Regions from separate parts of the Pseudonocardia sp. ICBG1034 genome, predicted to be linked through region 2. Evidence: predicted binding sites of a transcription regulator. Region 2 holds the regulator's gene; each other region holds the start of a gene.
What was found. Region 2 encodes LexA, which represses DNA repair genes until DNA is damaged. Its sites were predicted from a motif close to CGAACACGTGTTCG; they were not measured.
Positions count from the first base shown of each region.

Region 1 (9,583 bases), 370 kb from region 2:
GGCTCGATGCGCCGCGCGATCGACGAGGTGGGCCTGGACGTCCCCGAGTCCGCGCTCGGCACACACCTGCTCGGTCCGCCGCTCTACCGCAGCCTGCCCCCGATCCTCGGCGACGAGGGCACCGCCGCCGTGCTGCCGGTGTACCGGCGCCTCTACGGCGACGAGGACGGCTGCCTGGACTGCACGCCCTACCCCGGCGTCACGGAGCTGCTGCGTGCCCTGTCCGCGGCCGGCGTGACGATGGCCCTGGCCACCAGCAAGGGCGAGACCTCGGCCCGCAAGATCCTCGCCCACCACGGCTGGACCGACCTGTTCGCCGAGATCGTCGGCGACACCCGCGCCGCGGACCGGCCGACCAAGGGCGCCGTCGTCGCCGAGGCGCTGCGCCGGCTCGGGTCCCCCTCGGGCGCGGACGAGCCGCTGATGGTCGGCGACCGGCTGCACGACGTCGAGGGCGCCGCCGAGCACGGCCTCCGTTGTGCCGGAGCGGGCTGGGGCTACGCCGAGCCGGGCGAGCTGGAGGCCGCGGGCGCCACGACGGTGTACGCCTCCGCCGACGAGCTGCGGGCGGCACTGCTCGGCCACTGAGCTGCGACGTCCGGGTGAATCGGGCGCCGAGGGCCGCGCATCTGCGGCCGTCGACCGGAGGAGCGTCCTCAGCTGAGGACCGCTCCCGCGGGCCCGTCCGTTCGGGCCGTGCACGTCGAACGGACGGGCCGATATACACCGGACATGACGGTCGCAGCGCTCTACCGCTATCCGGTCAAGTCGATGCTCGGGGAGTCCCTGACCCGGGCCACCATCACCGAACGGGGGCTGCTCGGCGACCGCGCCTACGCGGTGCTCGACAACGGGACCGGCATCATCGCCAGCGCCAAGGTGCCCAAGCGCTGGCTGGGCCTGCTGAGCTTCTCCGCACGGTTCGTGGCCGAGCCGGCCGTCGGGGAGCCCACCCCACCGGTGGAGATCACCTTCCCGGACGGCTCGGTGCTGCGCAGCGACGACGAGGGCCTCGACGCCGCGCTCTCCGCGGCGCTGGGCCGCGACGTCTCGCTGATCTCGGTCCCCCCGGAGGGGAGCTACTTCGAGGAGCTGTGGCCCGACATCGAGGGCCTCACCCCGCAGCAGCTCGCGCCGCGCAAGCTCATCGAGGACACGACGACCCGGCACGAGGACTCCGGCGAGGTCATCAGCCGGTTCGACATCTCCGCGTTCGGGGCGCCGGGCACGTTCTTCGACCTGTCGTCGCTGCACGTGCTCACCGAGTCGACGCTGGACCGGCTGCGGGAGCTGAACCCGGACGCGACCTTCGACCCGCTCCGCTACCGCCCCAACATCGTGCTGCGCGACGAAGGGGCGGGCTTCGTCGAGAACGACTGGCCCGGCAGCACCAGCGCCCTGGGCGACGACGCCCGGATCACGTTCTCCTTCGCCACCATGCGCTGCGTCATGACCACGCTCCCCCAGGGCGACCTGCCCGACGACCCGGACACCCTGCGGACGATCGCGAAGAACAACCGCATCGAGATCCCGCAGGTCGGCGGGGTCTGGGCGTGCGCCGGGGTCTACGCCGAGGTCGCCGCGGGCGGGGAGATCGCCGTCGGGGACCCGCACACCGCCCCCGCCCCGGCCTGACCCACGCCGCGCCCGCCCGGCCGACGGTGCGCCGCGACGGCGGCGGTCGCCGAGATGCAGCTCAGCGGGGTGCGGGGCACCCTCGGGCCCCGCTGAGCTGGGCTCGGCACCGTGAGAGGGCACCCCCGCCCCTGGAACGTCACCGGGATGCAGTTCAGAGCTCCCGGTCGGCCTCTCGGACACCCCCGAGCTGCACCTCGGCGCGCGGAGGGTGGGTCCCGACCCGTCGGACGGTGTTCGCACAGCGAACGCTTGTGCGTCTGTCGTACACCGCGTACCCTCGCCGGCGACGGAGGTGCGTGATGGACAAGGTGGTGGCATCCGCCGCGGACGCGGTCGCCGACATCGGCGACGGGGCGTCGCTCGCGGTCGGCGGGTTCGGCATGTCCGGGGTTCCGACGGTGCTGATCGCGGCACTGCTGGAGCAGGGCGCGACGGACCTGGAGACGATCTCGAACAACCTGGGCGTCGACGGCTTCGGCCTCGGCACCCTGCTCACCGCCGGGCGCATCCGGCGGACGATCGGCTCCTACGTCGGCAACAACAAGGAGTTCGCCCGCCAGTACCTGGCCGGTGAGCTGGAGCTGGAACTGACCCCGCAGGGCACGCTCGCCGAGCGGCTGCGGGCCGGTGGCGCGGGCATCCCGGCGTTCTACACCCCGGCCGGGGTCGGCACGCTGGTCGCCGAGGGCGGGCTGCCCTGGCGCTACGCGTCCGACGGCTCGGTCGCCGTCGAGTCCCCGGCGAAGGAGACCCGCGAGTTCGACGGCGTGACCTACGTCCTCGAGCGCGCCCTCACCCCGGACTTCGCGCTGGTCCACGCCTGGAAGGGCGACCGGCACGGAAACCTGGTGTTCCGGCGCGCGGCGCGCAACTTCAACCCGGACTGCGCCGCGGCCGGGCGGACCACGATCGCCCAGGTCGAGCACCTGGTCGAGCCCGGGGAGATCGACCCCGACGCGGTGCACACCCCCGGCATCCACGTGCACCGCGTGCTGCACGTCCCCGGCGTCGAGAAGCCGGTCGAGTTCAGGACGGTGCGTTGACCATGGCCCTCAACCGTGACGAGATGGCCGCCCGGGTCGCGGCCGAGCTGCCCGACGGCGCGTACGTCAACCTCGGCATCGGCATGCCGACCCTGGTGCCCGGACACATCCCCGAGGGCCGGACGGTCGTCCTGCACTCGGAGAACGGGATCCTCGGCGTCGGCCCCTACCCCACCGACGAGGAGGTCGACGCCGACCTCATCAACGCCGGCAAGGAGACCGTCACCGTCGCCGACGGCGCCGCCTTCTTCGGCTCCGCGGAGAGCTTCGGCCAGATCCGGGCCGGGAAGCTCGACGTCGCCGTCCTGGGCGGGATGGAGGTCGCCGCGAACGGCGACCTCGCGAACTGGGCGATCCCCGGCAAGATGATCAAGGGGATGGGCGGGGCGATGGACCTCGTCCACGGCGCGCGCTCGGTGATCGTGATGATGGACCACGTCTCCAAGGACGGGTCCCCCAAGATCGTCGAGCGCTGCTCGCTGCCGATCACCGGCCTGGGCTGCGTCACGAAGATCGTCACCGACCTGGCGGTCATCGACGTGACGCCGGACGGGCTCGAGCTGGTCGAGACCGCGCCCGGCGTCGGCGCCGACGAGGTGCGGGAGAAGACCGGCGCCCCGCTGCGCTGACACCGCCCGCTGCGCCGGCACCGCCCCGCTGCGCCGACGGCTGCCGGGCCGGTCCGACACCGCCCGCCGGGCGCACCCTCCTCGGTCGCGCCCGGCGGCGGCGCCCTCAGGCGGGCTCGCCCGGTGTGACCGGCAGCCGGGACAGGCCCCGGACCAGTGTCGACTCGCGGTACACGAGCTCGGACGGATCGACGGCCAGCGCCAGGTCCGGCCGCTGGGCGATGAGCTTGCCGATGGCCACCCGCCCCTCGGTGCGGGCGAGCTGTGCGCCCAGACAGAAGTGGATGCCGTGGCCGAAGAACACCCCCGACGACGAGTCCCGGGTGATGTCGAGCCGCTCCGGGTCCTCCAGCCACTCCGGGTCCCGGTTCGCCGCGGCGAGGCCGAGCATGACGGTCGACCCGGCCGGGATGGTCACCCCGGAGTACTCGACGTCCTCGCTGGCGAACCGCATCGGGGCGTTGGCGACCGGCGACTCGAAGCGCAGGAACTCCTCCACCGCCGAGGTGATCAGCGACGGGTCGGCCTGCAGCCGGGCGCGCTGCTCGGGGTGGGTCAGCAGGGCGAGCACGCCGTTGCCGATCAGGTTGACCGTGGTCTCGTGCCCGGCGATGAGCAGCAGCGTCGCCATCGCGACGAGCTCCTCGGACGACAGGCGGTCGCCGTCGGCGTCGCTGACGGCGAGCAGGCCGGACAGCAGGCCGTCGTCGGGCTCGGTGCGCTTGCGTTCGATCAGCTCGGCGAGGTAGCCGTTCAGGCTGCCCATCGCGGCGAACTTCTCCTCCTGCGGGGAGTCGTCGACCATCACCGACGACCATGCCGAGAACATGTCGCGGTCCTCGGCGGGCACCCCCAGCAGCTCGCAGATGACCAGCACCGGGACCAGGAACGCGTACTGGCGCATGAGGTCGACGGGGCCCTCGGCGGGCAGCGCGTCGAGCAGCTCCTGGGTGATCTCCTCGACCCGGGGCTGCAGGTCGTTCATCCGCCGCACGGTGAACGAGCGACCGACGAGCTTGCGCAGCCGGGTGTGGTCCGGCGGGTCCATCAGGATCATCATCGGGATCGGCGCGGCCGGCTGGCCCTCGCGCTGGTCGGCGGGGAGCGTCCAGCGCCAGTCCTTGCTCAGCCGCGGGTCGACGAACGCCGCACGGACGTCGGCGTAGCGGCTGATCAGCCACGCCTTGCCGTCCGGCAGTGCGAGCTCGCGCACCGGCTCCTCGGTGCGCAGGGCCGCGTAGGCGGGGTGCGGGTCGGTCCAGAAGTCGCCCGAGAACAGGTCGTGCGTCTCGGTGCCGGTGGTGGTCAGCGCCATGGGGACCATGGTGCCAGCCATGGGTAAGCGACCGCTTACGTCGGCCGTGTGACCGAGCACACAGCCGGGTCGAGCTCGACGTCGGCCGGGGCGGGGTGGCCCAGGACGACCGAGGCGGCCAGCGCCGCCAGTGCCGGGGCGGACTCGATGCCCGACCCGCCCTGCCCCGCGACGAAGAAGAACCCCGGGTGCTCCGGGCGCGCGCCCAGCACCGGGGCGCGGTCGGGGGCGAAGGTCCGCAGCCCCGCCCACGCGGTCCGGACCGACCGCAGCCCGAGCGTGGTCGCCGAGCCCACCCGGTCCAGGGCGAGGGCGACGTCGAGCTCGTCGGGCCGCGCGTCGCCCGGCTCGGCCGGGGTCTCGTCGGCCGGGGAGACCAGCACGACGTCCGCCTCGGCCTTGAGGTACCAGCGCTCGGCGGCGTCGGCGATCATCGGCAGGACGGCACCGTCGACGGTGAGCACCGACGGGTCGCCGACCGGGCAGGCGGCGATCGTGCGCCGGTACGGGGTCAGCCCGGCGCCGGGTACGCCGGCCAGCGCCGCCACCGCGTCGGCCCAGGCCCCGGCCGCGTCGACGACCACTCCCGCCCGCACCCGGTGCCCGCCGGTCGTCGTCGCGCTCCAGCCGGAGCCGTCCCGGTCCAGCGCGGCCACCCGGGCGCCGCGCAGCACGGTGCCACCGCGGGCGCGCAGCCCGCGCCGGTAGCCGTCGTGCAGGGCCGCGGTGTCGACGTCGCAGGCGCCGGCGGTCCACGCGGCCGCACGCGGGGCGCGGCGCAGCACCGGCGCGCGTCGCCACGCCTGCGCGGGGTCCAGGGCGACCGGGGCGCCGGGCTCACCGTGCTGCTCGCGCAGCGTCGTGGCGAGGCGGTCCGCGGCCTGCTCGTCGTCGGCGAGGTGCAGGACCGGGCGCGGGGACAGCAGCGGCGGCGTGCCGAGCTGCCCGGGCAGCGCGGCGAATCGCGGCCCGGAGGCGTCGATCAGCGCGCGGAACGGGCCGGAGCCGTGGCCGGGGATGTAGGTGGCGGCCGAGCGGGCGGTGGAGTGGACCGGCAGGTCCTGCTCGGCCTCGGTCAGGACGACGCGGGCGTGCGCGGCCAGCTCCCACGCGACCGACACCCCGGCGATGCCGCCGCCGACCACCAGCACGTCCGCCGTCTCCATGCCCGCGACGATAGGTCGGCGGCCCCCGGGAAAACCGGTGGCCCCGGCCCGGGCGGTCGTCGTAGCGTCGCCGCCATGCTGATCCGGTTCCTCTGAGCGGCCCGCGGAGTCGATCTCCGCGCTCCGCCGCCGGCCCGTGACGTCCACCGGGCCCGGAACCGTCGCCGCCCTCGTGCGGCCCTTCCGGCGTCCCCGCGCGTCACCGGCCCTCCGCACCCGGTCCGAGTCCGACCCGATGCTCCGAGGAGGTCGTATGCCCACGACCCGACACACCCCTGTCCCCACCGCCGACACCGGTCCCGCCGGGGCGCCCACCCCCGCCAACCGCGCCGAGCGTCGCGCGGCGAGGCGCGGCCGGTCCGGCGCCCCGGGCGGCCCGCCGGCACCGCGCACGGCGGGGCCCGCCCCGCAGGCCCGCCCGGCCCACGTCCGCACGGACTTCGCCGCCCGCCGCAGCGGCTGAGGGGACGGGCACGATCACGGATCGGGCACCGGGGACGTCGGCGGGCGACCCTCCGCGTGCCCGATCCGTGATCACTCCCGGCGGTGCGGCCCGGCGCGGGAGCGACGTGGAAGGCTGGACGCCGTGACCGTCACCGTCTGGTGGGCCGCCCCGGCCGATCCCGGCGACCGCGCCGACCTCGTCGCGCTGCTGGACGCCCATGAACGCGAGCGGCTCCTCGCACTGCGCAGGCACGAGGACCGCGCCCGCTACCTCGCCGCGCACGCCCTGGCCCGGCTCGTGCTCGCCGAGCGGCTCGACGCCGACCCCGCCGCGCTCGTCCTGGACCGGACCTGTCGCTGCGGGGAGCCGCACGGCAAGCCTCGCCTGGCCGGGCGCGGCGACGACCCCGGGTTCTCGCTGACCCACTCCGGCTCGCTGGTCGGCGTCGCGGTCGGGACCGGCCCGGTCGGCGTCGACGTCGAGGCGCACCGCCCGCTGTCCGGCCTCGACGGTCTCGTCCGGCACGCCCTCTCCCCCGCCGAGCTCGCCGCGGGCACGCCCGACGGCACCGGGTTCCTGGTCACCTGGACCCGCAAGGAGGCGCTGCTCAAGGCCACCGGCGAGGGCCTGTCGAGTCCGATGGACGCGATCACGCTGTCCCCGCCGCACGCCCCGGCCCGGGTGCTGGGCTGGACCGGCACCGGCGGGAGCTGGTGGGTCGCCGACGTCGCCACCGGCCTCGACGACCACCCGGGCGCCGTCGCCGGGGCGGGACCGGTGGCCCCGGTCGTCACCGTCGCCGACGGCGACGCGGTCCTGTCGGTGCGCCGGGGCACGATGCACGGGTGATGGTGAGGTGACCGCGGCGGCCGACCGCTGGGTGCTGCATCTCGACATGGATGCGTTCTTCGCCTCCGTCGAACAGCTGACCCGGCCCACCCTGGCCGACCGGCCGGTCCTGGTCGGCGGCGCGGGACCGCGCGGCGTCGTCGCGGGGGCGAGCTACCAGGCGCGGGTGTTCGGGGCCCGCTCGGCGATGCCGATGGGGCAGGCGCGGCGGCGCTGCCCGCACGCGACCGTCCTGCCGCCCCGGTTCTCGCTGTACAAGGCGCTGTCCGAGGAGGTCATGGCCGTCCTCGGCGAGTTCTCCCCGGTGCTCGAGCCGGTGTCGGTCGACGAGGCGTTCGTGGAGCCGCCCGACCTCGTGGGGGCCTCCCCGGACCGGGTGCGGGAGTGGGGCACCCGGCTGCGCGGCGCGGTGCGCGAGCGCACCGGGCTGCCCGCCTCGGTGGGTGCCGGGTCGGGCAAGCAGGTCGCGAAGATCGCCTCCGAGCTGGCCAAGCCGGACGGGCTGCGGGTGATCGCCCACGCCGAGCAGGCCGCCGTGCTCGACCCGCTCCCGGTGCGGTCGCTGTGGGGCATCGGGCCGGTCTCCGGCGAGGCACTGCGGAAGATCGGGATCGAGACGATCGGACAGCTCGCCGCGATGGACGCCCGCGAGGTCGCCGGGGTGCTGGGCGGTGCCGTCGGGTCCGAGCTGCACCGCCTGGCCCGCGGTGTCGACGACCGTCCGGTCGCCCCGCGCGGCGCGGCCAAGCAGATCAGCGCGGAGACGACCTTCGACGCCGACCTGACCGCGATGAGCGCGGTGCACACCGCGGTGGAGTCGATCTGCGTCGCCGTGCACCGGCGCCTGGTCGCCGACGGCCGGACCGCCCGAACCGTCACGGTGAAGGCGCGGACCGGGGACTTCACCACCCACACCCGGTCCGAGACGACCCCCTTCGGGACCCGGGACCTGGCGACCCTGGTCGCGGTGGCCCGGCGGCTGGCCGAGGGCGCCGTCGGCGAGGGCGGGGTGCGGCTGCTGGGGGTGTCGGTGTCCGGCTTCGGCGACGAGCCGCCACTGGCGCTGTTCGACGCGGTGCCGTCGGAGAGCGGGTGGACGACGGCCCCGGCCCCCGACGCCCCGCCCGCGGCCGCCCGCCCGGCCGCCGCGGCGGGGGTGACCGTGCTCGACGCAGCTCCGGAGAACGACGCGGCCACCGGGACCGGCGCGACCGAGGAGCCCGGCGACGCGCCCGGCCCGATCCGCCCGGACCGGCCCGACCGCGAACCCGACCCGGACCGGCCCTGGCGCGCCGGCGACGACGTCGCCCACCCCGAGCACGGCCACGGCTGGGTCCAGGGCGCCGGGCACGGGCGGGTCACCGTGCGGTTCGAGACCGCGCTCACCGGCCCCGGCCGCACCCGCACGCTCGACGCCGCCGATCCTGACCTCACCCGGGCCGACCCGCTGGGCAGCTGGCGGGCCTGAGCCCGGGCCCCGGGTGGGTTCAGCCGATCAGCGGGCTGCGGTGCGGCGGTGCGACGCGGCTGCCCTCGGCGATCCGGACGCGCAGCGTGGGAGCGGTGCGGGCCAGACCGTCGAGGACGGCGCCGAGCGCGGCGTCGCCCGCGGGGTCGCCCCCGACCAGCAGCACCGCGGCATCGGCGGGCCCGGCGGCGGCCCAGGCCCCGATCCGGGCGACGGCGTCGCGCGGTGTGACCGGCTCGACCCGCCACGCCTCGGCGTAGAACAGGGCGGTCGACTCGGCCTGCGGGAAGGCGAAGACCGTCCCGGCCTCGGCCAACAGGTCGTGCGCACCCGTGCGGGACGCGTCGTCGCCGGACGGATCGGTACCGAGCACCGCCAGGTCGTGGCTCATCGCATGTCCTCCTCGAGGGTCCGCGCCCTCATCAGTGGGAATCCGCGACGACGGGCAGTGTCCTGGCTCCCGGATCGGTACGCCCTCCCCGGCCTTCCCACCCTCGCGGGCGGTGGCGCCGGTGTGGGGAGGGCACTCCCCGGTGACAGTGGCGGGACCGCGCCGGACTCGCACCGGCTTCCTGTTCCGTCGTCGGCCGGAGCCCATCACGCGACCGGGTTAGCGGTCAACCGTCCCCCGCCCGGCCACTCCCCGCAGATGGTCGAGCAGGTCGTGCTCGGTCAGCGTCCCGAGCAGCGGCCCGTCCGGCCCCTCCCGCACGGGCAGCGCGGCGCCCCGGTGCGCGGCGAGCACCCCGAGGACGTCGTGCACGGAGCCGTGCGGGTCCAGGGCGGGCAGCTCCGGGTCGGGCGTCGTGCCGTCGGCGGGCCGCATGACCTGGGCGACGACGACCCGGCGCAGTGCCTCGTCGGTCGGGGTGTCGGCGGCGAGGTCGATCCCGCGTCGCAGCAGCTTGAGCGTGTAGATGTTGTCCCGCGACACCAGGTTCGACAGGCCGGTGGCCAGGACGACGGCGGCCATCAGCGGCAGGATCAGGGCGTAGTCGCCGGTGAGCTCGAACACGATGAGCACCGCGGT
Region 1 covers NZ_JAHLEK010000015.1:2,117,913-2,127,495, reverse strand. Annotated here, with positions in the region: gene KPF22_RS11510 (HAD hydrolase-like protein) at 1-588, shown strand, start outside; gene KPF22_RS11505 (MOSC domain-containing protein) at 733-1,635, shown strand; gene KPF22_RS11500 (CoA transferase subunit A) at 1,938-2,681, shown strand; gene KPF22_RS11495 (3-oxoacid CoA-transferase subunit B) at 2,684-3,310, shown strand; gene KPF22_RS11490 (cytochrome P450) at 3,417-4,625, opposite strand; gene KPF22_RS11485 (FAD-binding oxidoreductase) at 4,661-5,791, opposite strand; gene KPF22_RS11480 (hypothetical protein) at 6,045-6,254, shown strand; gene KPF22_RS11475 (4'-phosphopantetheinyl transferase superfamily protein) at 6,378-7,085, shown strand; gene KPF22_RS11470 (DNA polymerase IV) at 7,132-8,553, shown strand; gene KPF22_RS11465 (hypothetical protein) at 8,573-8,944, opposite strand; cobalamin riboswitch at 8,979-9,167, opposite strand; gene KPF22_RS11460 (chloride channel protein) at 9,164-9,583, opposite strand, start outside.
Region 1: a site for LexA is predicted at 1,881-1,894, ahead of KPF22_RS11500 (CoA transferase subunit A). Genes of this name have one in related genera too.

Region 2 (9,583 bases):
GGCGATCACCACCGACATCATCGTCGGTTTCCCCGGCGAGACCGAGCAGGACTTCCAGGACACCCTCGACGTCGTCGAGCGGGCCCGGTTCGCCGCGGCGTTCACCTTCCAGTACTCGAAGCGCCCCGGGACGCCCGCCGCGGACCTGCCCGACCAGCTGCCCAAGGCCGTCGTGCAGGAGCGCTACGAGCGCCTCGTCGCGCTGCAGGAGCGGATCTCCTGGGAGGAGAACCGCAGGCAGGAGGGCACCGAGGTCGAGCTGCTCGTGTCCACCGGCGAGGGCCGCAAGGACGCGGCGACCGCCCGGCTCACCGGCCGCGCCCGCGACGGGCGGCTCGTGCACTTCGCGCCCGGGGACGCGACCGGCATCCGGCCGGGCGACATCGTCACCGTCCGGATCGACCGCGGTGCCCCGCACCACCTCGTCGCCGACGGCGGTGTGCTCACCCACCGCCGCACCCGCGCCGGTGACGCCGCCGAGGCCGGCGAGCGCCCGTCCGGGGCGCCCACCACCCTGGGACTGCCCGCGTTCGGCGCCCCGGTGCCCGAGCCGGTACCCGCCGCGCCGTCCTGCGGCGTCGCCGCCACCACCGGAGGTACCCGATGAGCGACGTGTCCCCGGAGACCCGCGCCGAGATCGACCGGGCCGGGCGCGGTGTCGCCCGCCGGATCGACCCGGGCGCGCGCGCCATGCTGATCGCGGTGGCGATCGTCGCCGCCGTCGCCGCGCTGCTGCTGCCGTGGGTGGCGGGCACCCCGGGCTGGCAGGTGCTGGCCTCCGGCACCTCCGGGCCGCTGCCGACGCTGTTCTCGTTCACGATGACCGGGTTCGCCGTCGTGGTGTCCGCGGCCGCGCTGCTGACCCGGCTGTGGGCGCTCGCGTGGCTCGCGGCCTTCGGCTGCGGGATCTCCTCGGTGAACGGGCTGTGGGCGATCTGGTCGCAGCAGACCGGCGCCGAGGCCGGCCCCGGGCTCGGGATGGTCCTCGGCGTGATCGCGGTCGTCCTGCTGACCTTCGTGTGGGCGGGCGCCGCGCTGCAGCGCGACTGACCCCCTACCGCTCGTCGACCGCCTGTTCGGCGGCGGTCAGCCACTCCCGCCACTGCGCCGCCTGCGCACGGGCCTGCTCGGCGCGCCTGCCGTCGCCGGCCGCCTCGGCCTTCTCCGCCTGCGCCTCGAACTGCTCGACCCGCACCCGGAACTGCTCCACGCGGGCCTGGGCCTCGGGGTCGGTGCGGCGCCACTGCGCGTCCGCGGCGGCGGCGACCTTGTCCTCGATCCCGCGCAGCCGCCCCTCCAGGGTGCGGATCTCCTCGCGCGGGACCTTGCCGATGGCCTCCCAGCGCTCCTGGACCTCACGCAGCCGGGCCCGTGCTCCGTCCGGGTCGGACAGGTCGATCGTCTCGGCCTCGGCGAGCAGGGCCCGCTTCGCCTCGGCGTTCTCGGCGAACTCGGTGTCGCGGGCGGAGAAGTGCTCCCCGCGGCGGGCGAAGAAGCGGTCCTGCGCGCCGCGGAAGCGGGCCCACAGCGCGTCGTCGGCCTCGCGGTGGGCGCGGCCCGCGGCCTTCCACTCGGTCATCAGGTCGCGGTAGGCGGCCGCGGTCGCGTTCCACTCGTCGGAGTCGGCCAGGGCCTCGGCCCGGTCGACGAGCTCCTCCTTGCGGGCCTTCGCGGTGACCCGCTGGCGGTCGAGGTCGGCGAAGTGCGAGCCGCGCCGCCGGTTGAACGCCTCACGGGCCTTCGAGAAGCGCTTCCACAGCTGCTCGTCGGTCTTCTTGTCGACGCCGCGGACGGTGCGCCACTCGTCGAGGATCGCCTTGAACCGGTCCCCGGCCTGCTTCCACTGGGTGGAGTCCGCGGCCATCTTCTCGGCCTCCACGGCGAGCGCCTCCTTGCGGGCGACGGCGTCGTGCCGGGCGCGCTCGCGCTCCTCCTTCGCCGCGCTGACGCCCTGCTCGGCCCGGCCGACCAGCTCGTCGAGCCGCTCGCGCAGGGCGGGCACGTCCCCGACCACGTGCGCCTCGCCGAGGCCCTCGCGCAGCGCGGTGAGCGCGGTCAGCGACGCCTTCGCGTCCCCGCCGCCGGCGATCCGTGCGGCGAGCACCTCGGTCTCGGTGACCAGCGCGTCGAACCGCTTCGCGTAGTGCTCCAGGCCCTCCGCGGGCGGACCGGCCTGGTAGGAGCCGACGACCCGCTCGCCGTCGGCGGTGACCAGGGTGATGGTCCCGTCGTCGTCGGCGCGGCCCCAGCGGCCCGGGTCACCGGCCGCCGAGGGCACCGGCGACGGCAGCGCTGCGGGCGGCGCGGGCGGTGCGACCGCGGCCGGGGTGGGCGCGGGTCGCGCGGCGGGCGGCGGTCCGGGCCGTGGGCCGGGCCGGGGCGGACCCGGCTTCGGCGGGGTGGGCCGGGTGGGCTCGGCACCCTGTCCTGCAGCGTCGGTCGCGTGGGTCTCGGACACCGGTAGGTCCTCCTCGTTCGGCCCGCCGCGGGGGCGGGCGCCCCGGTGCGGATGTCCGTCCGGGGCCGTGCGCGCACCGGGCCCCTCGCGCGGTGCGGAGGCCGGAACGGCGATTCAAGCAGGTCCACCGCCCTCGGGGGAACCGCGTGCCCCCCGGCCGGGTACGGGCGTCGCGGCGGGGGAACGCTGATTACCCTCGGATCCCGTGCCCGCCGCTATCGCCGTCCTGCCCCAGCCCCCGCTCCTCGTCCCCGCCCTGAGCGGCGACGCGGCGGTCGAGACCGAGGGGCTGCGCGAGGCCGTCGCCACCGCCGTGGCGGGTCTGGCCGCGGCCGCGGACAGCTGGGTCGTCGTCGGCGCCGATCCCGGCGGGCGGCGCACCGTCGCCCCGGGTACCCGCGGCACCTTCGCCGGCTACGGCCGCGACGTCCCCGTCGCGCTGCCCGGTCCGGCCGGCCCCGACGAGGGCCCGGAGCTTCCACTCCCGCTGCTGGTCGCGGCCTGGGCCGCGGTGCCGGCCGGGGTCGGGTCGGCGCGCGGCGAGCTCGTCGCGCCGGACGCCCCGGTCGCCGACTGCCTGGCGCTGGGCGCGGAGCTCGCCGGCGAGGGGGTCGGGCTGCTCGTCGTCGGTGACGGCGCGGCCAAGCACACCGCGAAGGCCCCCGGCGGGTTCGACGCCCGCGCCGAGGCGTTCGACGCCGTCGTCGCCGCCGCGTTCGACGCCGGTGACCCCGAGGCGCTCGCCCGGCTCGACCCGGACGGCGCCGCCGCGCTCTGGGCGTCCGGCCGCGCGCCCTGGCAGGTCCTCGCGGGTGCCGCGCGCGGGCGGGCCTGGACGGCGGCGCACCGGCACACCTCGATGCCCTACGGCGTCGCCTACCACGTGGCGCTGTGGGAACCGGCGTGAACGCCCCTCCGTCGACGGCACCGCCGCTCGTGGTCGTGGTCGGGCCGACCGCGACCGGCAAGTCGGACCTCGGGCTGGAGCTGGCACTGGCGCTGGGCGGGGAGGTCGTCAACGCCGACGCGATGCAGCTCTACCGCGGCCTGGACGTCGGCACCGCGAAGCTCGCCCCGCACGAGCGGCGCGGCATCGTCCACCACCAGCTCGACGTCCTCGACGTCACCGAGACCGCCTCGGTCGCGGCCTACCAGCGCGAGGCCCGGGCCGTCGTCGAGGAGCTGCGCGCCGCCGGACGCACCCCGGTGCTCGTCGGCGGCTCGGGTCTCTACGTGCAGGCCGTGCTGGACGAGCTGGAGTTCCCCGGCACCGACCCGGAGCTGCGCGCCGCGCTCGAGGCCGAGCTGGACCGCGACGGGTCCGGCGCGCTGCACGCCCGCCTCGCCGCGGTCGACCCGGTCGCCGCGGAGCAGGTGCTGCCCTCGAACGGGCGGCGGATCGTCCGCGCGCTCGAGGTGATCGCGCTGACCGGCCGACCGTTCCGGGCGACGCTGCCCGGCGCGGGCACCCCCCGCTACGACGCCGTGCTGCTCGGCGTGGACCGCGACGTCGCCGAGCTCGACGAGCGCGTCGCGCTGCGGGTGGACCGGATGCTCGACGACGGTCTGGTCGACGAGACCCGCGCCCTGCTCCGCCACGGGCTGGCGCAGGGCCGCACGGCGTCCCGCGCGCTGGGCTACCGGCAGGTGATCGAGGCCCTCGACCGCGACCCCGCCCACCCCGACCTCGCCGGTGTCCGGGAGGAGACGGTCCGGGCGACCCGGCGGTTCGTGCGCCGCCAGCGCTCCTGGTTCCGCCGCGACCGCCGCATCCACTGGCTCGACGGTGCCGACCCGGACCTGGTGGCCTCGGCGCGCGCGGTGCTCGCTCGTAGGCTGGTGGCATGACCGGCGGCATCGCGTTCAGCAAGGGGCACGGCACGCAGAACGACTTCGTGGTGCTGCCCGACCCGGACGCCGCGCTCGACCTCACCCCGGCGCGCGTCGCCGCGCTGTGCGACCGCCGCCGCGGCCTCGGCGCGGACGGGGTGCTGCGGGTCGTGCGCTGGGCGAAGCTCGCCGGGGAGCCCGGCGTCGGTGAGCCCGCCGACGGCGTCGAGTGGTTCATGGACTACCGCAACGCCGACGGGTCGCTCGCCGAGATGTGCGGCAACGGCCTGCGCGTGTTCGCCCGCTACCTGCACGAGCGCGGCTGGGCCACCGGCGGGCCGGTCGGCACCCGCAACGGGGTGCTCGACACCGCGGTCGGGCGGGACGGGGTCTCGGTCGGGCTCGGCACGGTCGGCGTCGGCCCGGCGTCGGTCGCCACCAGCGGCGACGCGCGTTTCGACGGCATCGCCCTCGACGTCGGCAACCCGCACCTGGCCTGCGTCACCGCGGCCGACCCGGACACCCTCGACCTGACCCGCGCGCCCTCGTTCGACCCGGCGCTGTTCCCGAACGGGGTGAACGTCGAGTTCCTGACCCCGCTGGACGGTCCCGCCGACGGCGGCCGGATCCGGATGCGGGTGCACGAGCGCGGCGTGGGGGAGACCCGTTCCTGCGGCACCGGGACCGTCGCCGCCGCCGTCGCCGCGCTGCGGCACGCCGGGCACTCCGCCGGCGACGTGCAGGTCACCGTCCCGGGCGGGCTGCTGCGGGTGACGGTGGAGGCGGGTACCGACGAACGGACCGGGCCCACGACGCTGCACGGCCCGGCCGTGCTGCTCGCGTCCGGGGAGCTGGACCGGGCGTGGTGGGACGCGCCCGCCTGAGCGTCGCGAATCCGGGCGGACACGGGCCCCGCGACGTGGGAGGATGGGGTCGAGATGACTGATGCCCACACGCACCCCTCCGTGACCCCCTCCGCGTCGAACCCGGTTCCGACGGGTGGCGAGCTCGACCTGGAGGAGCGCACGTCGTTGCGCCGGGTCCACGGGCTGTCCACCGAGCTCACCGACATCACCGAGGTCGAGTACCGCAAGCTCCAGCTGGAGCGGGTCGTGCTCGTCGGCGTCTGGACCGAGGGCACCGCCGAGCAGGCCGAGAACTCGATGACCGAGCTGGCCCGCCTCGCCGAGACCGCCGGTTCCGAGGTAATGGACGGCCTGGTCCAGCGCCGCTCCAGCCCGGACCCGGCCACGTTCATCGGCTCCGGCAAGGTCGAGGAACTGCTCGGAACCGTCCGCGCCACCGGCGCCGACACCGTCATCTGCGACGGCGAGCTGTCACCCGGCCAGCTCCGCCAGCTGGAGGAGCGGCTCAAGGTCAAGGTCATCGACCGGACCGCGCTGATCCTCGACATCTTCGCCCAGCACGCCCGTTCCCGGGACGGCAAGGCCCAGGTCGAGCTCGCGCAGCTGTCCTACCTGCTGCCGCGGCTGCGCGGCTGGGGTGAGGCGCTGTCCCGGCAGGTCGGTGGCCGCGCCGCGGGCGGTGTCGGTATCGGTGGCCGTGGCCCCGGTGAGACGAAGATCGAGCTGGACCGGCGCCGGATCCGCGCGCGCATGTCGAAGCTGCGCCGCGAGATCGGCGCGATGCGCCAGGTCCGCGAGACCCAGCGCGGCAGCCGTCGCCGCAACGAGATCCCGTCGGTCGCGATCGTCGGCTACACCAACGCGGGCAAGTCGAGCCTGCTCAACCAGCTCACCGACGCCGGCGTGCTGGTGCAGGACGCGCTGTTCGCGACGCTGGACCCGACCACCCGGAAGGCGCAGACGCCCGACGGGCACGAGTACACCCTCACCGACACCGTCGGGTTCGTGCGGCACCTGCCGCACCAGCTCGTCGAGGCGTTCCGCTCCACGCTGGAGGAGGCAGCCCGGGCCGACCTGCTGGTGCACGTCGTCGACGGGTCCGACCCGCTGCCCGACGACCAGATCGCCGCGGTCCGCCAGGTGCTCGTCGAGGTCGGTGAGGCTGCGGGCGACACGATGCCGCCCGAGCTGCTCGTGATCAACAAGACCGACGCGGCCGGTGACCTCGCGCTGGCCCGGCTGCGGCACGCCCAGCCGGACGCGGTGTTCGTCTCCGCGCACAGCGGTGACGGGATCCGCCGGCTCCGGGAGCGCATCGCCGAGCGACTGCCGCGCCCGGAGTACGAGGTCGACCTCCTGCTGCCCTACACCGAGGGTGCGCTGGTCGCCCGGCTGCACGACGACGGCGAGGTCCTCGCCGAGGAACACACCGCCGACGGCACCCGGATCCGGGCGCGGGTGAAGCCCGAGCTGGGCACCGCGGTGCTGCCGTTCGCGGTGGCGGGCTCGGCCCTGCCGACCGGGACCGGCACCGACCTGCCGGCGACGGCGGCGGGCCACTGAGCGTCCCACCGGCCGGGCGGCCGGGTCCCGGGACCGTGGCCCGCCGCCTGACCGCGGTCCTCTGCCTGGCCGGTGCGCTCACGGGTGCGGCCGCGCCGCCGCCCGGGGCGACCCCGGCCTGCTCGATCGACGACCCGCGGCTGGCGGAGCTGTCCGGGCTGGTCGCCGAGGGCCCGCCCGGCGCGGCCCCGCAGCGCTACCACGCCGTCGTCGACGGCGGCGGGACCGCGCGGGCGTTCACCCTGGATCCGGCCGGCTGTGCGGTCACCGGCACCCGGCAGGCCGACGTCCCGGTCACCGATGTCGAGGACCTCGGCCTCGGACCGGGCGGGGAGCTGTGGCTCGCCGACACCGGCGACAACGGGGCGCGGCGCGGGTCGGTCCGGCTCGTCGTGCTGCCCCCGGCCGGGCCGCCACGGGTGCACGACCTGGTCCACGCCGACGGTCCGCGCGACGTCGAGGCACTGCTGGTCGGCGACGACGGCGTGCCCCTGCTGGTCGACAAGACCACCGGGGCCGCCGGGGTGTACCGGCCCGCCGCGCCGCTGCGCGACGGCGGGGACCCCGTGGAGCTGCGCCGGGTGGCACAGGTGGTGCTGCCCTGGTCCGGCACCGGCGGCGGGCCGCTCGGGGCCGCCGGGTCGCGCACGGTCACCGGCGGCGGGCTCTCGCCGGCCGGGGCCGGCGGCGGGCGCGCCGCCGTGCTGCGGACCTACACCGACGCCTGGGTGTTCCCGCTGCCCGCCGGCGGACCGGCGACGGCCGACGCGCTGGTCGCGGCCCTGGGCGGGGCACCGCTGCCGGTGCCGTTGCCGGGGGAGGCGCAGGGTGAGGCGGTCGCCCCGGACGGCCGGGGCGCGCTGCACTCCGGGAGCGAGGCGCGGGGCCTGACCGCGGCGGCGGTCACGGTCGTCCCGGGCGCGGTGTCCGCGGCGACCGTTCCGCAGGCACCGGTCGTGCCTCAGCCCGCCGCGGTGCCGGAGTACCGCACGTACCCGTCGTGGCTGCCTGCCGCGGGCGGGGCCGCGGCGCTCGGGGCGCTGCTGGTCGCCGGCGCCGTCGCGATGTCCCTGCACGGACGGCGCCGCCGGTCCCGCTGATCGCGGGAGCGGGCGCCGTCCGAGGAGGTCAGAGGCGGCGCAGGACCGCCACGACGCGGCCCAGGATCGACGCGTCGTCACCCGGGATCGGGTCGTAGGCGTCGTTCGCGGGCATCAGCCAGATGTGCCCGTCCTTGCGGCGGAACGTCTTCACGGTCGCCTCGCCGTCGATCATCGCGGCCACGACCTCGCCCTGCTCGGCCACCGGCTGCTGGCGCACGACGACCCAGTCGCCGTCGGTGATCGCGGCGTCGACCATCGAGTCGCCCTTGACGTTGAGCAGGAACAGCGTGCCCTCGCCGACGATCTCGCGCGGCAGCGGGAACACGTCCTGCACGGCCTGCTCGGCCAGGATCGGGCCACCGGCGGCGATGTCGCCGATGAGCGGCACGAACGCCGGCGCCGGCCGCGCGGAACGCAGGTCGGCGGTGTCGGTGTCGGAGTCCGTCCCGTCGGTACCCGCGATCTGCTCCGGGCTGCGGACGTCGACCGCGCGGGTGCGGTTCGGGTCGCGCCGGAGGAAGCCCTTGCGCTCCAGGGTGCGGAGCTGGTGGTGCACCGACGAGGTGGACGTGAGGCCCACCGCGTCACCGATCTCGCGGACGCTGGGCGGGTAGCCGTACCGGTCCACCCAGTCCCGGATGACGGCCAGGACCTTCTTCTGCCGCGGGGTCAGGCCGCGGGTGTCGGCCGCGGGGTCGGGGAACTCCCGGACCTTCGCGGATCCCCGGTCCGCGGCGGTGCCGGTCACGCCGGGACCACCGTGTCCGGTGTCGTCCGCTGCCATCGCATTCGCCTCCTCGGGGTACTTACGGCGACGACCCTAGCCGCCACGGGCCCGTTCGCCAAACATGCGTTCGAAGTCGCCCGGGGCGTGTCGTGGATTCCGCCGGGCCGCAGTGGTACAACATCGCACAGGCGTTCGATCGAACACTGGTTCGATCGAACGCGGTCCGCGCCGCCGTCCGGCCGCGCGGGGGCGACCGGCAGCGGGAACGGCAGCGGGGGTGGCGATCGTGGGTGCGGCGGTCATCGGGGACGTGACGGTCATCGGGCGGGTCCCGGTACGCACCACGACCGGCGGGGTGCGGCCCGGCCGGGTGCCGGGCGTCGTGCGCCGTGCGGTGGCCGCGTCGGGTGTCCTGCTCGCCTCGGCGGCCGCGGTCGTCGGGCTCGGGGTGCTCGCCGACGTCGCGGTCGCCACCCACGGCCCGGCCGGGCCGCCCGCGGTCGGCGCACCACGCTGAGAACGTCCCCGGCACGGGCGACGACCTGCGGGAACGCGGTTGTTGTCGGTGCCGGGTGCTACACCGCTCGTACGCCCGTTCGACCGGGCTCGGGGAAGGGCCGGTCGGGAGCGGGGGAGACGAGACCGCCCGGGGGACGGGCGGTCCGACGGCAGGAGGAACCATGCGAGAGCTCGACGAGCGGATCCGCGACCACGGGGCGGTCGGCTGCCTGACCGGCGCCCCGGCGCCCGGCACCCCCACCTCGCGCGCCCGGCGCGCCGCCCGGGAGCGGGTGCGGGCCGCCGACGGTCTCGCCGGTGCGGCGGGTGCCGGCTCGTCGGCCGCTGCGCGCGCGGCCCACCGGTGGGCCGCCCACGGGGCGCGCGAGCGCGCACTGACCGAGTCGGTGGCCCGTCATCCCGCCGCCCGTTCCCGGCGCGCTCCGGTGTCCGGCGCCCCCGGGGCCGGTGTCCCGGTGTCCGGTCCCACCGGTGGTCCGAACCCCGCGGTCCGGACGCCCCGCTGCACCGCCGCGGG
Region 2 covers NZ_JAHLEK010000015.1:1,748,082-1,757,664, forward strand. Annotated here, with positions in the region: gene miaB (tRNA (N6-isopentenyl adenosine(37)-C2)-methylthiotransferase MiaB) at 1-607, shown strand, start outside; gene KPF22_RS09725 (hypothetical protein) at 604-1,050, shown strand; gene KPF22_RS09730 (DUF349 domain-containing protein) at 1,055-2,290, opposite strand; gene KPF22_RS09735 (hypothetical protein) at 2,664-3,365, shown strand; gene miaA (tRNA (adenosine(37)-N6)-dimethylallyltransferase MiaA) at 3,362-4,306, shown strand; gene dapF (diaminopimelate epimerase) at 4,303-5,172, shown strand; gene hflX (GTPase HflX) at 5,227-6,717, shown strand; gene KPF22_RS09755 (hypothetical protein) at 6,753-7,817, shown strand; gene lexA (transcriptional repressor LexA) at 7,846-8,604, opposite strand; gene KPF22_RS09765 (hypothetical protein) at 8,834-9,064, shown strand; gene KPF22_RS09770 (hypothetical protein) at 9,228-9,583, shown strand, end outside.

Region 3 (9,583 bases), on a different contig from region 2:
GACCGGGCGGCGGGTCCGGCCCGGGGCGGGTCAGTCCTCGGGCGGGGCCTCGCCCAGCTCGTCGGCCTCCGCACCGGCGGCGGCGATCTCCTCCTTGACCACCCCGTAGGCGACCCCGGGCCCGTAGCCCTTGCGCGCGAGCATGCCGACCAGCTTGCGGGCGCTGGACTGCCGCTCCTCGCGGCTCCCGACGGGCAGGCTCCGCAGCCGCCGTACGACGAGCTCGCGGGCCCGGTCGCGTTCGGAGTCGTCGTCGATGCCGGTGAGCGCCTCGTCGGCGATCTCGCGGTCGACGCCCTTGCGGTGCAGCTCCATCGCGATCGCCCGCTTGCCGAGGCCGCGGTGGCGGTGGCGGGACCGGACCCACTGCTCGGCGAAGGCCTGGTCGTCGACGAGTCCGACCTCGTCGAACCGGTCGAGGACGCGGTGCGCGACCTCGTCGGGGATCTCCTTGCGACGCAGCGCGTCGCCGAGCTCCTTGACCGTGCGGGCGCGGTCGGTGAGCAGGCGCAGGCAGATGTCGCGGGCGCGGGTCTCCTGCTCCTGCGGTGTCTCGACGCGGGGGGTGGCGTCCTCGCCCCGACGTCTCCCCCGGCCACGGCCCTCTCCGCGGCGCCGGCCACGGGGGGTGGTGCTCTCCTCGACCGGGTCCGGCCCGGTGACCTCGGGCGCGGCGGCCCGGTCGGTCGCGCCTGCCGCGGCGGCCGGACGCCGACGCGCGGTCGCGCCGTCGCGACGGGGTCCGCTGCGGCGAACGCCCCGTCCGGACAGCTCCTCGAAGGAGACCACACGGGGTGAGCCGGGCTCCGCACCGCCGACGCCGCCGTCGGCGCTCTCCCCGGAAGCCGGGTCGAGCCCGGGGCCGTCGAGGGTCAGCCTGCGGACCGGGGCGGGGGCCGCCGTCCCGTCCGTCGCGCCGTCCGTCGCCGGTCCCGTGGACCAGGCAGCCGGCGGGCCGGTCGCCGTCGTGGGGGCCTCGTCGGCGCCGCTCAGCGCGGCGAACGAGACCTGGTGGGGGCTCGTGTCCCAGCCGGGGACCGCCGGGGGCTCGGCGACGGACTCGTCCGGCTCGCCGCCGGTCGGGTCGGCGGTCCGGATCGCGGGCGACTCCTGCTCGTCGGTGACCGACGGGGTCACCCCGAACAGGTCGTCGAGCGGGACGGTGCGGGGCCTGGTCGGCTCCGCACCGTCCCGTCCGGACGTGCCTCCGGACCCGTCGCGCTCGCCGGTCACGCTCAGAAGTCGACCGGGGCCGGGAGGGGCTCGACCGGGCTGGTCTCCTCGGCGTCGACGACGGCGCCGATCCCCAGCTTCTCCTTGATGCGCTTCTCGACCTCGGCGGCGACGTCCGGGTTCTCCTTGAGGAACTTGCGGGCGTTCTCCTTGCCCTGCCCCATCTGGTCGCCCTCGTAGGTGTACCAGGCACCGGACTTGCGGATGATCCCCTGCTCGACGCCCACGTCGATCAGCGAACCCTCCTTGGAGATGCCGACGCCGTAGAGCACGTCGAACTCCGCCTGCTTGAACGGCGGGGCCACCTTGTTCTTCACGACCTTGACCCGGGTCCGGCTGCCGACCATGTCGGTGCCGTCCTTCAGGGTCTCGATGCGGCGGATGTCCATGCGGACCGACGCGTAGAACTTCAGCGCCTTACCACCGGTCGTGGTCTCCGGGGACCCGAACATCACGCCGATCTTCTCGCGCAGCTGGTTGATGAAGATCGCGGTGGTGCCGGAGTTGCTGAGCGCACCGGTGATCTTCCGCAGCGCCTGGCTCATCAGCCGGGCCTGCAGACCGACGTGGCTGTCGCCCATCTCGCCCTCGATCTCGGCGCGCGGCACGAGCGCGGCCACCGAGTCGATGACGATGATGTCGAGCGCGCCGGAGCGGATCAGCATGTCCGCGATCTCCAGCGCCTGCTCACCGGTGTCCGGCTGGGAGACCAGCAGGTCGTCGGTGTCGACACCCAGCGCCTTGGCGTACTCCGGGTCGAGCGCGTGCTCGGCGTCGATGAACGCCGCGACGCCTCCGGCCGCCTGCGCGCTCGCGACGGCGTGCAGCGCGACGGTCGTCTTACCGCTGGACTCCGGGCCGTAGATCTCGACGACGCGGCCGCGCGGGATGCCCCCGACGCCGAGCGCGACGTCGAGCGCGATGGAGCCCGTGGAGATGGCACTGATCGGGACGCGGGCCTGGTCGCCCAGGCGCATCACCGATCCCTTGCCGTGGTTCTTCTCGATCTGGGCGAGGGCGAGTTCGAGCGCCTTGCCGCGGTCCGGAGCGGACATCTCTTGACTCCTCGCTGGTGGTCGACGATCGGGTCCTGCTGGTGTCTTTCGGGGAGGCACACCACAACGGTATGGGGTACCCCTGACAGTTACGGGCCCGGATCGGCGCCTGTGGACAACTCGCCCGCCACCGCGCCGCAGGACCGGTACCGCGAGCCCTGGCGGAACCGTAGACGAACACGCGTTCGATCCGACACCGCGACACGCCGACCGGACACCCACGGGAGCCGAGCGGTCACCACGACCGCCCGGGGCGCCGCTACCGCCGTGCGGGTGGGACCTCGTAGGCCGCGCAGACCGCGCGCCAGACCCGGCGCAGGTCGAGACCCGCCTCGATCGCCTGCTCGACGGTCCGGCCGCCGAGGTCGGCGAAGACGTGGTCGCGGGACAGCGACGCCGCCCGCACCGGCCCGAACTCGCCCTCCATCAGTTCCCGGAAGTGGCTCAGTCGCACGCCCGCGAGGGTAGACGGGTCACCCGCTCCGTGCGGTGTCCGCCCGATGACGGCCCGGAGCCGGTAGCCTGGGTGATATGTCCGAACTGCTCACGACCGTCCCGGTCGACGTCGCCGACGAGGTCCTCGCGACGACCGGCATCGGGTCACCCCTGGCGTGGCAGGTCGTGTCGCTGCTCGCGCTGCTGTCCGCGCTGGTCGTGCTGGTGCGCTGGTGGCTCCACCAGCGCCGTCGCTGAGGGTCCCGCTCAGCCTGCCGCCGGGCGTCCCGTGCGGGCCGGGCGCACGACCACCAGCAGGAACGGCACCGTCGCCACGACCACCAGCGCGCCGAGCAGCGCGTAGGACGACACCGTCACGAGCACCCCGGCCACGATCCCGGCGGCGGCGCCGGCCAGGTTCATCGCCACGTCCACCGAGCCCTGCACCCGCGGCCGGTCGGCCACCGCCAGCGACGACGTGAGCTGCGCCGACCCGCCCACCACCGCTGCCGACCAGCCCAGACCGAGCAGCACCAGGCCCACCGACAGCAGGCCGGTCGCGGTCGGCGCGGCGAGGGCGCAGACCACCCCCGCCAGCGGCAGCAGCACCCCGGCACCGGCCAGCACCCGGGCCGGTCCCAGCCGGTCGGCGAGCCACCCGAACAGCGGGCTGAGCGCGTACATCCCCGCGATGTGCAGGCTGATCACCAGCCCGACGACCGACAGCGCCGCGCCGCCGTGGTCCATGTGCACCGGGGTCATCGACATCAGCCCGACCATCACCGCGTGCCCGAGCACGATGCCGACCGCGCCGAGCAGCGCGGGGCGCGAGGCCCGCAGCACCGCCCACGGCCGCACCGCCGCGGCCCCGGGCGCGGTGGCCGGCGTCCCCGCGTGCTCCCGGGCCCGCAGCAGCGGGTCGGGCCGCAGACCCAGCCACCCGGTCAGGGCCGCCAGGGCGAAGGCGACCGCGCAGAGCAGGTACGGACCGGCGACACCGGGCAGCCCGGCCGACACGGCCACGGCGGCCGGCGGACCGAGCAGGTTCGGCCCGGCGACCGCACCGACCGTCGTCGCCCACACCACCAGCGCGAGCGCACGGCCGGCCCGCGCCGGCGCGGCCAGGTCGGTGGCGGCGTAGCGCGCGGCGAGCCCGACCGCCGTCCCCGAGCCGACCAGCAGCAACGACACCAGCAGCAGCGCCACCGAGCCGGTCGTGGCCGCGACGACCGCACCGACCGCGCCGAGCAGCCCCACCAGGTGGCCCCCGACCAGCGCGGGACGCCGTCCCCGGGCCTGGGCCACGCGTGCGACGACGGCGGCCGCACCCGCCGCGCCCAGCACGCTCGCCGTCGACGCGACGCCACCGACCGCGGGCGAGCCGGACAACCGGGACGCGACCAGCGAGCTCGCGGCGATCGAGGTCGCCACGGCCGTCCCGCCGAGCACCTGCCCGATCGCGAGCACCGCCAGCAGGCGGGGCTGGGCGGGGTCCTGCGGCGGGGAGGTGGCGTCGGGTGCGGCGGTCACGGACGGATGCTGCCGTGCCACGGCCGCCGCGCGCCAGGGCGTTACGCTCCGGCCCGGCCACACGAGCGGAGGACGGTGGACATGGCGGGCACGACCCCGAACACACGCAGGTCGGCGGGCACGGACGACGCGGAGCTGCAGAACGCCTACCGCATGGTCTCCGACGTGCTGGCCGGAGCGGTGCGCGAGACCCTCGCCGCGCCGGGGCCCGACCCGGCCCGGTTCGCCGTGCGCAGGCTGACCGCGGTCGACCGGGACATGCCGCCGGACGCCACCCCGCCCGGCTGGTCGCTGGCCTTCCTGGTGCTGGCCGACTGGTACGACGCCGCCCGCACCGCGCTCGCCGACCACGACGACCGCTCCGAGCGGGCACTGGGCTGGATCGGGAGCAACCTGGGCCCGCGCTACGCGGCCCGGGCCCGCTACACGGTCGCCCCGCTCGTCGACCCGGCCGACGCCCGCGAGACCTCGCACTACGTCGACGCGCTGGGCGTGGACTTCCTGGCGTCGATGGTCTGGACGGTCGCGGCGGTCGTCGCCGAGTTCCCGGCCGAGGACACCGCGGAGGTCTGGCCCCGCACGAGGGCCGACGCCGCCCGCTGACGTCGCAGGTCACGCCCGGTCCGACGGGCGCTCGACGGGTGACTGTCGGACCCCACCCGCATGATGGTCGGCGTGACCGCACTCGAGGGCTTCTCCCCCGCCACCCGCCAGTGGTTCGAGGGGGCCTTCGCGGCGCCCACGGCGGCCCAGGAGGGCGCCTGGTCCGCGGCGCAGGCCGGGCGCAACGCGCTCGTCGTCGCGCCGACCGGGTCGGGCAAGACCCTCGCCGCGTTCCTCTGGGCGCTGGACCGGCTCGCCGCCACCCCGCCGCCCGCCGAGCCGAAGCACCGCTGCCGGGTCCTCTACGTCTCACCGCTCAAGGCCCTCGCCGTCGACGTGCAGCGCAACCTGCGCTCGCCGCTGACGGGCATCCGCCAGGCCGCACAGCGGCTCGACGAGCCGGTCCCCGACATCACCGTCGGGATGCGCACCGGCGACACCCCGGCCGACGAGCGACGCCAGTTCCAGCGCACCCCGCCGGACGTGCTGGTGACCACCCCGGAGTCGCTGTTCCTGCTGCTCACCTCGGCCGCGCGGGAGTCGCTGCGCGGGGTGACGACGGTGATCCTCGACGAGGTGCACGCCGTCGCCGGGACGAAGCGGGGGGCGCACCTGGCGGTGTCGCTGGAACGCCTCGAGGAGATCACCGAGGCCACCCCGCAGCGGATCGGGCTCTCGGCGACCGTGCGCCCGGTGGACGAGGTCTCGACGTTCCTGTCCGGCACCCGCCCGGTCGAGGTCGTGCAGCCCGCGATCCCCAAGACGATCCGGGTCGAGGTGCAGGTCCCGGTGCCCGACCTGGCCGCGCTCGACGAGCGGCCCGCCCCGGGCAGCACCGACGAGGAGGTCGTCGGGTCCGCCGCGGGCACGGCGCGCAAGCCCTCGATCTGGCCCGCGGTGGAGGAGCGGCTGCTCGGCCTGGTGCGCGAGCACCGTTCGACCATCGTGTTCTCCAACTCCCGCCGGCTCGCCGAGCGGCTCACCTCCCGGCTGAACGAACTCGCCGCCGAGCAGGAGGCCGCGGCCCTGGAGGAGGCCGCCGACCTCGACGCCGACGCCCCGGGTGCGTTCCCGGCCGAGGCGGTCGGGCAGTCCGGGGTGGGCGGCGGGGCCGCGCCGACGGTCGCCAAGGCCCACCACGGCTCGATGTCGCGCGACCAGCGGACCCTGGTCGAGGAGGAGCTGAAGTCCGGCGTGCTGCCGTGCGTCGTCGCGACCTCCAGCCTGGAGCTGGGCATCGACATGGGGGCGGTCGACCTGGTCGTGCAGGTCGAGGCGCCGCCGTCGGTCGCGTCCGGGCTGCAGCGGGTCGGGCGCGCCGGGCACCAGGTGGGCGCGGTGTCCGAGGGCGTCGTGTTCCCGAAGTACCGCGGGGACCTCGTGTCCTGCGCCGTCGTCGCCGAACGGATGACGACCGGGTCGATCGAGTCCACGCGCTACCCGCGCAACCCGCTCGACGTGCTGGCCCAGCAGATCGTCGCGATGGTCGCGATGGAGTCGTGGCAGCTGTCCGACCTCGCCGCGACGATCCGCCGGGCGGCCCCGTTCGCGGCGCTGCCGGACTCCGCGCTGCACTCGGTGCTGGACATGCTGGCCGGGCGCTACCCGTCCGAGGAGTTCGGCGAGCTGCGCGCCCGCATCACCTGGGACCGGGTCACCGACGAGCTGCGCGGCCGCCCGGGCGCGCAGCGCCTGGCCGTCACCTCCGGCGGCACCATCCCCGACCGCGGCCTGTTCACCGTGATGACCCCGGGCGGCGCGGACGGCGCCGGGTCGCGGGTCGGCGAGCTCGACGAGGAGATGGTCTACGAGTCCCGCGTCGGGGACACGTTCCTGCTGGGGACCTCGTCGTGGCGGGTCGAGGACATCACCCACGACCGCGTGATCGTCACCCCGGCGCCGGGGGTGCCCGCCCGGATGCCGTTCTGGAAGGGCGAGTCGATCGGGCGGCCGCTGGAGCTGGGCCGGGCCGTCGGCGCGTTCGTGCGCGAGATGTCCGGGCTGGCCGACGCCGACGCCCGCGAGCGCGCCGGCGCGGCCGGGCTCGACGAGTGGGCCTGCGACAACCTGCTGTCCTACCTGCGCGAGCAGCGCGAGGCGACCCGGCACGTGCCGAGCGACCGCACGATCCTCGTCGAGCGGTTCCGCGACGAGCTGGGCGACTGGCGCCTCGTCGTGCACTCGCCGTTCGGGGCGCAGGTGAACGGGCCGTGGGCACTGGCGATCGCCGCCCGGATGCGGGAGCGCCGCGGGGTCGAGGTCAGCGCGTCGGGCGCCGACGACGGGATCGTGCTGCGCCTACCGGACGCCGTCGACGACAACGGCACCGAGGTCGTCCCGAGCGCGGAGGACGTGTTGCTGGAGCCGGGCGAGATCGAGCAGATCGTCGTCGCGGAGCTGGGGAACTCGGCGCTGTACGCGTCGCGGTTCCGGGAGTGCGCCGCGCGGGCGCTGCTGCTGCCCCGGCGCGACCCGCGCCGCCGCAGCCCGCTGTGGCAGCAGCGGCAGAAGTCGGCGCAGCTGCTGAGCGTCGCGGGCAAGTTCGAGCAGTTCCCGATCACCCTGGAGGCGATGCGGGAGTGCGTGCAGGACGTCTACGACCTCCCCGGCCTGCGCGAGCTGATGGGCGACGTCGCCGCGCGGAAGGTGAAGGTCGCCGAGGTCGAGTCGTCGCAGCCGTCGCCGTTCGCGCGCAGCCTGCTGTTCGGCTACGTCGGGATGTTCCTCTACGAGGCCGACGCGCCGCTGGCCGAGCGCCGCGCGGCCGCGCTGTCGCTGGACTCGACGCTGCTGGCGGAACTGCTCGGCTCCGAGGCGATCCGGGAGCTGCTCGATCCGGAGATGCTGGCCGAGATCGAGGGCCAGCTGCAGCGCACCGACCCGGACCGGCACGCCCGCGACATGGAGGGCGCCGCGGACCTGCTCCGCTTCGTCGGCGACCTGTCCGAGGCCGACGGGCGGGCCCGCGGTGTCGACCCGGCGTGGCTGGCGCAGCTGGAGCGCGACCGCCGGGCGCTGCGGGTGCGGATCGCCGGCGAGGAACGCTTCATCGCGATCGAGGACGCCGGCCGGATCCGGGACGCGCTGGGCACGGCGCTGCCGGTCGGGGTGCCGGAGGCGTTCACCGAGCCGGTGCCCGACCCGCTCGGGGATCTCGTGCTGCGCTGGGCGCGCACGCACGGGCCGTTCACCGCCGCCGAGCTCGCCGGCCGCTTCGGGCTGGGCGTGGCCGTGGTCGCCGGGGTGCTGGAGCGGCTCACCGGCACCGGTCGGCTGATGAAGGGCGAGCTGCGCCCGCAGGCGTCGGTGCCCGCCGGTTCCGGCGGCGAGCTGGAGTACTGCGACGCCGAGGTGCTGCGACGGCTGCGGCGCGCGTCGCTGGCGAAGCTGCGGCACGAGGTCGAGCCCGTCGAACAGCGGGCGCTGGGCCGGTTCCTGCCGCAGTGGCAGGGCGTCCAGGTGCGGTCGGGCTCCGAGCGTCGAGGCCGGGTGCGCCGCGCACCGGGTGCCGAGGACGTGCTCGGTGTGGTCGAGCAGCTCGCGGGGGCGCCGCTGCCGGCGAGCGCGGTCGAGTCGCTGGTGCTGCCGGCCCGGCTGCCGGGCTACACCCCCGCGCTGCTCGACGAGCTGACCGCCGCCGGTGAGGTGACCTGGGTCGGGTGCGGCGCACTGTCCGGGCAGGACGGCTGGCTGGCACTGGCCCCGGCCGACGTGGCGGACCTGCTGCTGCCCGCCCCCGACCTGGACACCGCGGGCACTCCGCTGCACACCGCGGTGCTGGCCGCGCTCGGGCTGACCGACCCGGCCGCGCTGACCGACCCGGAGGCCGCACCGGACTCCGGGGGCGGCGCGCTGTTCTTCCGCGAGCTCGCGACCCGGGCCGGGGTGCTGCTGACCGAGCAGGACGAACCGGCCCCCTCCGACGACGACGTCGTCGCCGCGGTCTGGGACCTGGTCTGGGCGGGCGCGCTCACCAACGACACGCTCGGCCCGCTGCGGGCCCGGCTGTCCGGGGGCGGCGGGCGGCGTGGCGCGTCCGGGCGGCAGGGCGGGGCGCACCGTACGGCACGCCGGCCGGCCCGCGGGCGCTACGCGCAGCTGCGTGCGGGGCGGCCGTCGATGCCCAGCCGGACCGGGCCGCCGTCGGTCGGCGGGCGCTGGTCGGTGGCCGTGCCGCGCGAGCCCGACCCGACCCGCCGTGCGCACGCCACCGCGGAGGCGTTCCTGGAACGCCACGGCGTGCTGACCCGGGGCGCGTTGGGCACCGAGCGGGTCACCGGCGGGTTCGCCGCGGTCTACAAGGTGCTCCGGGCGATGGAGGAGTCCGGCCGGTGCCGGCGCGGCTACATCGTCGAGGGGCTCGGCGCGGCGCAGTTCGCGGTACCGGGCGCGATCGACCGGGTCCGTGCCCTCGCCGGGACCGACGGCGGCCCGTCCCCCGCCCCGCCGACCGGTCCGCGCCGCCTCGGTGCCGGGCCGGGCGCGGTCGTCGCCGACCCGACCGACCGCGCCGGTTCCGCCGACCCGGCCGGGGACGGCGAGCCACTGCCCGACGACCTCTCCGGCGAGGCGGCCGGGTCCCCGGGCTCCGACGACCTCCCCGGCGACGTTGCGGGGCTCCCGCGGGGCGACGATCCGTACGCGGGGGTGCCCGACGACCTGCGCGGCGGCCTGGGCGGGCTCGGCGGCGCCGGCCGCCACGGCGAGTTCGACGGCGCCGGTCGCCG
Region 3 covers NZ_JAHLEK010000021.1:43,274-52,856, forward strand. Annotated here, with positions in the region: gene KPF22_RS21745 (hypothetical protein) at 1-2, shown strand, start outside; gene KPF22_RS33260 (RecX family transcriptional regulator) at 31-1,233, opposite strand; gene recA (recombinase RecA) at 1,236-2,288, opposite strand; gene KPF22_RS21760 (DUF3046 domain-containing protein) at 2,548-2,742, opposite strand; gene KPF22_RS21765 (hypothetical protein) at 2,820-2,981, shown strand; gene KPF22_RS21770 (MFS transporter) at 2,991-4,253, opposite strand; gene KPF22_RS21775 (hypothetical protein) at 4,335-4,856, shown strand; gene KPF22_RS21780 (ATP-dependent helicase) at 4,917-9,583, shown strand, end outside.
Region 3: a site for LexA is predicted at 2,463-2,476, ahead of recA (recombinase RecA). Genes of this name have one in related genera too.